DNA from 2 places in the Streptomyces corchorusii genome. Region 2 is predicted to be linked to the other one. Evidence: riboswitches for the same ligand, from Rfam matches in the RefSeq annotation. Region 2 holds a riboswitch; the other holds the start of a gene.

Region 1 (4,406 bases), on a different contig from region 2:
GAGATCGGCTACCGCGGGCCCACGGCCTGCGCGGCTGCCGGCATCACCTACCGGCAGCTCGACTACTGGGCCCGCACCGGTCTGGTCGAGCCCAGCGTACGGCCCGCCTACGGGTCGGGCACCCAGCGTCTGTACAGCTTCCGGGACGTCGTCGTCCTGAAGATCGTGAAGCGGTTCCTGGACACCGGGGTGTCCTTGCAGAACATCCGCACGGCCGTCCAGCACCTCAGGGAACGCGGTTTCCGCGACCTGGAGCGGATGACCCTGATGAGCGACGGCGCGACCGTGTACGAGTGCACCTCGCCGGACGAGGTGCACGCCCTGCTCCAGGGCGGTCAGGGCATCTTCGGGATCGCTGTCGGCGTGGTGTGGCGGGACGTGGAAAGCGCCCTCTCCCAGCTGCACGGCGAGCGCATCGACACCGGCGAGACCCTGGTCGGGCACAACCCCGCGGACGAGCTGGCGCGGCGCCGCAACCGGGCGGTCTGACCTCCGGCTCCGGCCGCCGGCCCTCTCGCGGGGCGCCCCGGCCGCACGGCGTTGTCAGTGCCGTGGTGCAGCATCGGAGATGTGAGAAACGCGCCCACGATCCTGCATCTCGACATGGATGCCTTCTTCGCCTCGGTGGAGCAGGCGTCCAAGCCGAGCCTGCGCGGGAAAGCGGTGGTCGTGGGCGGGCTCGGACCGCGCGGGGTGGTGGCGACCGCGTCGTACGAGGCACGGGTGTTCGGGGTCCACTCGGCGATGCCCATGTCCCAGGCGCGCCGGCTGGCACCCAACGCCGCGTACCTGGTGCCGCGCTTCACCCTGTACCGGACGATCAGCGAGCAGGTGATGGCGCTGCTGCGGGAGCTGTCACCGCTGGTGGAGCCGCTGAGCCTGGACGAGGCGTTCGTGGACCTGGAGGCCGGGGGAGCGGCCTGGGACGGGGAGTCGGCGCGGCGGGCCGGGGAGAAGCTGCGCGCGGACATCCGGGCGGTCACCGGGCTCACTGGATCGGTGGGGCTCGCCGCCTCCAAGATGCTCGCGAAGATCGCCTCCGAGCAGGCCAAGCCGGACGGCCTGCGGCTGATCGAGCCGGGCACGGAGCGGGCGCTGCTGGCGCCGATGCCGGTGCGCACCCTGCCGGGGGTCGGACCGGCCACCGGGGACCATCTGCGCCGGGCCGGGATCACCACGGTGGAGGAACTGGCGGAGGCCGGCGAGGACGAGCTGGTCCGGCTGCTCGGCAAGGCGCACGGGCACGCGCTGTACGCCATGGCCCTGGCCCGGGACGAGCGGCCCGTGGTGGCCGAGCGGGAGACCAAGTCGGTGTCGGTGGAGGACACGTACGACGTGGACATCCACGACCGGCTGCGGGTCGGTCTGGAGGTGCAGCGGCTGGCCGACCGGTGTGTGGGGCGGCTGCGCCAGGCCGGGCTGTCCGGGCGGACCATCGTGCTGAAGGTGCGGCGGTACGACTTCTCCACCCTGACCCGCTCCGAGACGCTCAGGGGGCCCACGGACGACCCCGTGGTCATCCGCGAGGCGGCGGCGCGACTGCTGGACTCCGTGGACACCACGGGCGGGGTGCGGCTGCTCGGGGTGGGGGTGTCCGGGCTCGCCGACTACACGCAGGAGGACCTGTTCGCGCAGGCGATACCCGTGCCCGCGGCGAAGGAGCCGGAGAAGGATGCGGTGGAGGCTGTCGTGGAGCGGGCGGAGCCGGTCGAGCGGCAGTGGCGGGCCGGACAGGACGTGCGGCACGCGGAGCACGGGCACGGGTGGGTGCAGGGGAGCGGGCTGGGGCGGGTGACCGTGCGGTTCGAGACGCCGCACTCCCCTCCGGGGCGGGTGCGGACGTTCTTCTCCGACGATCCCGCGCTGGAGTCCGCCGATCCGCTGCCGTTGGTCCCGGATTCCTCCCACCCGGCCGAACGTCCCGGTCCGCCCGACCGCGGCCGTCGCACGGCTCCGTCCCGGCCCCCGGAGGACCTCGCGGCTCAGGCCTCCTCCGACCCCGCCAGCTTGCCGAAGTCGCGGTCCGGGACCTTGGGGGGTGAGGCCACGTCGAGGCCGTAGTGGTGGTAGAGCTGGAGCTCCTGTTCGGGGGAGAGGTGGCGGCCCACGCCGAAGTCGGGGGCGTCCTTGATGAGGGAGCGGTCGAAGGGGACGTGCAGGGTGCCCTCGACGAGTTCGCTGGGCTCCAGCGGCACGAAGGCGTCCCGGGAGAACAGGCCGGTGCGTATGGCCGCCCATTCGGGCACGCCGGTCGCGTCGTCCAGGTACACCTCGTCGATGGTGCCGATCTTGGTGCCATTGCGGTCGAACGCCTTGCGGCCGATCAGGTTGCGTGGATCGATGTCGGTCTGCACGGTCCCTCTCCCTCCACGTGGTCGCAACTCATCCGTAAGCACTACAAAAGAGCACATTCAAGGAGGCGGCCACTCGAAGGCCCCGGTGTTGACCTCGCTGGTAGGCTGACAGCGGCTGTCGACCCCGTGCGGGAGAGTCCTCCGACCACCTCGGAGGCGCCGAAGGAGCAAATCCTCCCCGGAATCTCTCAGGCTCACGTACCGCACGGACGAGGTCACTCTGGAAAGCAGGGCGGATGTCGACGGCTTCCGCTCTCACCGACGGGGAAAGCCGGTGCCCACGGGCGTCCGGTGAAGCTCTCAGGTCGAGATGACAGAGGGGGAGGCCGTCGGGGTACCCGCGCCGTGGTGCCCCTCGCAGGTCGCGTCAGACCAGGAGGCCTCCGCAATGACCGCCCATCGCATTCCGCTCTCCGAACTCGAAGCGGGCACCCCGTTCGAGCAGCGCCACATCGGGCCCGACCAGGAGGCGCGGGCCAAGATGCTCGCGCAGGTCGGGTACGGCTCGCTCGACGAGCTGACCGCCGCCGCGGTGCCGGATGTGATCAAGAATGCCGACGCCCTGGACCTGCCGGGCGCCCGCACCGAGGCCGAGGTGCTCGCCGAGCTGCGCTCGCTCGCCGACCGCAACCAGGTCCTCGGCTCCATGATCGGCCTGGGCTACTACGGCACCTTCACGCCCCCCGTCGTCCTGCGCAACGTCATGGAGAACCCGGCCTGGTACACGGCCTACACGCCGTACCAGCCGGAGATCTCCCAGGGCCGCCTGGAGGCCCTGCTGAACTTCCAGACGATGGTCGCCGAGCTGACCGGTCTGCCCACCTCCGGCGCCTCCCTGCTGGACGAGGGCACCGCCGCCGCCGAGGCCATGGCGCTCTCCCTGCGCATGGGCAAGAACAAGAAGGGCCTGTTCCTGGTCGACGCGGACGCGCTGCCGCAGACCATCGCCGTGATCCAGACCCGCGCCGAGCCGACCGGCGTCGAGGTCGTCGTCGCCGACCTCGGCGACGGCATCCCGGCGGACATCGCCGAGCGCGAGATCAGCGGCGTGCTGATCCAGTACCCGGGCGCCTCGGGTGCCGTACGGGACATCAAGCCCGTCATCGACCAGGCGCACGAGCTGGGCGCCCTGGTCACGGTCGCCGCCGACCTGCTCGCGCTGACCCTGCTGACCTCGCCGGGCGAGCTCGGGGCGGACATCGCCGTCGGCACGACCCAGCGCTTCGGTGTGCCGATGGGCTTCGGCGGCCCGCACGCCGGCTACATGGCCGTACGCGAGAAGTTCGCGCGCAGCCTCCCCGGCCGGCTCGTCGGCGTCTCCGTCGACGTCGACGGCAACAAGGCCTACCGCCTGGCGCTCCAGACCCGTGAGCAGCACATCCGCCGCGAGAAGGCCACCAGCAACATCTGCACCGCCCAGGTGCTGCTCGCCGTGATGGCCGGCATGTACGCCGTCTACCACGGGCCGGAGGGCCTGCGGACCATCGCCCGGCGCACGCACCGGTACGCCACGATCCTCGCCGAGGGGCTGAAGGCCGGTGGCGTGGAGATCGTGCACGGCGCGTACTTCGACACCCTCACCGCGCGGGTGCCCGGCAAGGCCGCCGCGGTCGTCGCCGCCGCCCGGGAGAACGGGGTCAACCTGCGCCTCGTCGACGCCGACCACGTCTCGGCGGCCTGCGACGAGACCACCAACCGGGCCCAGCTGGCCGCCGTCTTCGCCGCCTTCGGTGTCGAGGGCGACATCGAGGCGCTGGACGAGACCGCCGAGGACACCCTGCCCGAGGCGCTGCTGCGCACCGACGCCTACCTCACCCACCCGGTCTTCCACCAGCACCGCTCCGAGACCGCGATGCTGCGCTACCTGCGCAAGCTGGCCGACCGCGACTACGCGCTCGACCGCGGCATGATCCCGCTGGGCTCCTGCACCATGAAGCTCAACGCGACCACCGAGATGGAGCCGGTCACCTGGCCCGAGTTCGGGCAGCTGCACCCCTTCGCACCCGTCGAGCAGGCCCAGGGCTACCTCGCGCTCATCCACGAGCTGGAGGA
Region 2 (4,406 bases):
TACGAGCGGTTCCAGCCGCTGGCCGACAGTTCCTGGGCGGAGGTGACGCAGGGGGCGTAGTGGGAGCCGTCCACCTCCATGTCCCCGTACTGGGCGTCCGGGGAGCCGGCCTGGCCGTGCCACAGGAGCATCCAGATCTGGCCGGAGGAGGGGGTGGCGAGGGCGCGGAGCAGGGCCTCGTAGGCGTCGTAGCGTCCCGGGGTGACCTGGCGCAGCATGTGCTCGACGCTGCCGCTGTGGCTCGCGCTCACCTGTTGTACCGGCCCTTCTACTCCGTGCCCCGCGTTTGGAGACAGCTTAAGCGCCCAGTGGCTCGGGGCCTTCTGTTCGTGCGCGGGTGCGGGTGGTGGTGGGTTCCCGCGCGGCGCCCCGCGCCCCCTGCGCCGGCCTGATCCAAACGAAGGACCCTAGTGGCCGTACTGGTAGAAGGGCCGGACGTTCGTTTTCAGCCAGTCGGAGACCGGGTCCTCGGCCACGTCCATGAGGATCAGGTTGACCGGCCACTTGACCGGGACCCGGCCGAGGGCCCTGCCGAGGGCGTCCAGGGGCAGCGTCCGGATGTCGCCCTCCCACTGGGAGAGTTCCACGCCCACGAACATCACCGGGTCGGCCGTCTCGATGGCGGCCAGGCAGCGGCGGGCGGTGAGGACCACGCCGGTCTCGGCGAACTCGGCGGAGGCCGCGGAGAGGAAGTCGACCGGATCGTCCTGCCAGTCGGGCTCGAAGAGGCGGACCCGGCCGCCGGCGTTGGGCCCGTCGAGCGGGGTGCGGCCGGCGCGGCACAGCTCGGCCACGGCGCCGGGCGGCAGCGGGATGCCGACCACACCGCCCGGGTTCACCGCGATGCCCGCCTGCGGCGGCAGGCCGCGCGCGAACTCCACGGCGGGGGCGATGGTGTACGACATGTGGGGACCGGCCGCCTGGCGCAGCTGCTCCTCGGAGCTGAACACCGGGACGTACACCTGGCCGTCGATCTCCATCGTGGGCAGGTCCAGCGGCCCGCTGTGCGGGCCACCGCCGTTGGGCAGCGGTATCCACAGGAAGCTGCGGCCGATGACCTCGATGATCCGGTCGCCCGCCGAGGGGATGCCGAGGGAGGCCGACAGCACCTCCTCCAGCTCGTTGCCGGGCCAACCGCCGTGCGGGTGGGGGTGCGCCTGTGCCGGGAAGTCCGCTGGGATGTCCGCCGGGAAGTCCATCTGCCTACCGCCTGCTGGGAACCACTGCTGTGAGCAAGAAGGCTAGCGGGTGGCTGTGACAGTGCCTCACCGAACGAAGCCGACCCGGCTGAGGACGTCCGCCGCGTCCCGGTCCAGCAGCACCGCCGCCCCGCAGCCGGCGGGCAGCGCCCCCTTCTCCACCGCGCGCAGCAGCCGGGCGGTCGTACGGCGGTGGCGGCGGAAGGCGTAGCGGGAGACGCCCCGGCCGCGCTCGCGCTGGCCCGCCCAGGCGGTCTCGGGGCTGACGTCGAGCAGGAGCAGATGCAGGGTGGCGCCGCGGCGCCGGGCCTCGCGGGCCAGCCAGGCGCGCACCCAGGGCTGGGTGCCGCAGTCGTGCACGACGACGCCCTCGCCGGTGCGCAGGGCCCTGCGCAGCGCGGCGTAGTGGGCGAGGCGGACCAGGGGGCGGTAGAGCGCGTACGGGACGGAGCGGGGGACGCGGGCGTCCCAGCGGTCCCGGGTGTCCTGGGAGTCGACGCGGTGGCCGGTGACCGCGCGGTGCATCAGGGTGGACTTGCCGCTGCCGGGCAGACCGGTGATCACCACCAGGTCGCGGGGGCCGAAGAGCAGGGCGTGCGGGCTGCGGCCCGCGCGGTCGCGCAGGTCGCGGACGACCGGGGCGGGACCGTCCGCGCGGCGCCCGCGGGCCTGGGCGGAGGGCCGTCCCGGCACCGCGATGCCGGCGTCGGTGGCGTAGGCCGATGTCCTGTTCACCGTGATCGTCCTCCCCAGTGGGCTTGGTCATCCCCATGCCCGTTCTCTGTAAAGAGAAGGTAATGGGCAACGGTAGGAGGTACGTGTGCGTTCTGCCACAGCTCGGTCACAAGGAGCGCGCTCTGGATGGGCGGGGAGCGGCGTGCAATGATGTGCCCGCCAACTGCATACCGGCCGCTTGAATCCGCGCGGGAGAGTTCCCAGCCCCGGGCTGGGACGCCGAAGGAGCAAGTCCCTCCCTTGAATCTCTCAGGCCCCGTTACCGCGCGGGCGAGGCACATCTGAAAAGCGGGCCGCTGTGTCAGTGGCTCCACCCAAGGTGCAAGCCCTGATCGTCCCTGTGGCGGTCGTGGCGAACCTCTCAGGTTCCGATGACAGATGGGGAGGAACGTTCCTCGCCTGTCCGCTCGCCTTGGGAGACGACCGTCCGATGAGCAGCACTGAACTCCGCCACACCGCGCTCGATGCCGTACATCGCGCGCTCGGTGCGACGATGACCGACTTCGCGGGCTGGGACATGCCCCTGCGCTACGGCTCCGAGCGCGACGAGCACCTCGCCGTGCGGACCCGGGCCGGTCTCTTCGACCTCTCCCACATGGGCGAGATCACCGTCACCGGCGACCAGGCAGCCGCGGTCCTGAACCACGCCCTGGTCGGCGACATCGCCTCCGTCGGCGTCGGCCGCGCCCGCTACACCATGATCTGCCAGGCCGACGGCGGCATCCTGGACGACCTGATCGTCTACCGGCTCGCCGAGACCGAGTACATGGTCGTGGCCAACGCCTCCAACGCCCAGGTGGTGCTGGACGCCCTGACCGAGCGCGCCGAGGGCTTCGACGCCGAGGTCCGGGACGACCGGGACGCCTACGCGCTGATCGCCGTGCAGGGCCCGGAGTCCCCCGGCATCCTGAAGTCCCTCACCGACGCCGACCTCGACGGCCTGAAGTACTACGCCGGCCTGCCCGGCACGGTCGCCGGCGTCCCGGCGCTGATCGCCCGCACGGGTTACACCGGCGAGGACGGCTTCGAGCTGTTCGTGCGGCCCGAGCACGCGGTCGAGCTGTGGCAGGCGCTCACCAAGGCCGGCGAGGGCGCCGGGCTCGTCCCGTGCGGGCTGTCCTGCCGGGACACCCTGCGCCTGGAGGCGGGCATGCCGCTGTACGGGCACGAGCTGACCACCTCCCTCACCCCCTTCGACGCCGGGCTCGGCCGCGTGGTCAAGTTCGAGAAGGAGGGCGACTTCGTCGGGCGCGAGGCGCTCACCGAGGCCGCCGCCCGGGCCCAGGAGAACCCGCCGCGGGTCCTGGTCGGCCTGGTCGCCGAGGGCCGCCGGGTGCCGCGCGCCGGGTACGCCGTCGTCGCCGGCGGCGAGGTGATCGGCGAGGTCACCTCCGGCGCTCCCTCCCCCACCCTGGGCAAGCCGATCGCCATGGCCTACGTCGACGCCGCGCACGCGGCGCCGGGCACCGAGGGCGTCGGCGTGGACATCCGGGGCACCCACGAGCCGTACCAGGTCGTGGCACTGCCGTTCTACAAGCGCCGGAAGTAGACACCGGCCGCGGTCGCGCCCGCCCGGGGACCCCGGTCCCGTGGCCGGGGCGTGACTCTGCGCACATTCCCCCGCTCACCAGCGGTTTCCTTAGTCACCCCGTCATCAGCACCCTCGCGCGTACAGGAGAATTCAGGCCATGAGCAACCCCCAGCAGCTGCGCTACAGCAAGGAGCACGAGTGGCTGTCGGCCGCCGAGGACGGCGTCGCGACGGTCGGCATCACGGAGCACGCGGCCAACGCGCTCGGTGACGTCGTCTTCGTCCAGCTCCCCGAGGTCGGCTCCACGGTGTCCGCGGGCGAGACCTGCGGCGAGCTGGAGTCGACGAAGTCGGTGTCCGACCTGTACTCCCCGGTCACCGGTGAGGTCACCGAGGTCAACGAGGACGTCGTCAACGACCCGTCGCTGGTGAACTCCGCCCCCTTCGAGGGTGGCTGGCTGTTCAAAGTACGCGTCGCGGAGGAGCCGGCCGACCTGCTCTCCGCCGACGAGTACACCGCCTTTTCCGCCGGCTGAGGAGTCGTAGCCGTATGACTGTCCTGAACACGCCCCTGCACGAGCTGGACCCGGAGATCGCCGCCGCGGTCGACGCCGAGCTGCGCCGTCAGCAGTCGACCCTGGAGATGATCGCCTCCGAGAACTTCGCGCCGCTCGCGGTGATGGAGGCCCAGGGCTCGGTCCTGACGAACAAGTACGCCGAGGGCTACCCGGGCCGCCGCTACTACGGCGGCTGCGAGCACGTCGACGTCGCCGAGCAGATCGCCATCGACCGGGTCAAGGAGCTGTTCGGCGCCGAGTACGCCAATGTGCAGCCCCACTCCGGCGCCTCCGCGAACCAGGCGGCCCTCTTCGCGCTGGCCCAGCCCGGGGACACCATCCTCGGCCTGGACCTGGCGCACGGCGGCCACCTGACCCACGGCAT

What was found. Region 2 has a riboswitch for glycine ahead of gcvT (glycine cleavage system aminomethyltransferase GcvT). Riboswitches for the same ligand answer to the same signal wherever they lie in the genome.
Region 1: it holds a riboswitch for glycine, as region 2 does, so the genes downstream of both, gcvP (aminomethyl-transferring glycine dehydrogenase) here and gcvT (glycine cleavage system aminomethyltransferase GcvT) in region 2, are expected to answer to the same signal.

Annotation. Positions count from the first base shown of each region.
Region 1 covers NZ_KQ948364.1:8,382-12,787, forward strand. Annotated here, with positions in the region: gene AQJ11_RS31460 (MerR family transcriptional regulator) at 1-489, shown strand, start outside; gene AQJ11_RS31465 (DNA polymerase IV) at 571-2,061, shown strand; gene AQJ11_RS31470 (PRC-barrel domain-containing protein) at 1,983-2,354, opposite strand; glycine riboswitch at 2,474-2,568, shown strand; gene gcvP (aminomethyl-transferring glycine dehydrogenase) at 2,743-4,406, shown strand, end outside.
Region 2 covers NZ_KQ948358.1:314,309-318,714, forward strand. Annotated here, with positions in the region: gene AQJ11_RS22485 (enhanced serine sensitivity protein SseB C-terminal domain-containing protein) at 1-218, opposite strand, end outside; gene AQJ11_RS22490 (enhanced serine sensitivity protein SseB) at 408-1,199, opposite strand; gene AQJ11_RS22495 (AAA family ATPase) at 1,266-1,934, opposite strand; glycine riboswitch at 2,114-2,209, shown strand; glycine riboswitch at 2,210-2,322, shown strand; gene gcvT (glycine cleavage system aminomethyltransferase GcvT) at 2,365-3,483, shown strand; gene gcvH (glycine cleavage system protein GcvH) at 3,623-4,000, shown strand; gene glyA (serine hydroxymethyltransferase) at 4,015-4,406, shown strand, end outside.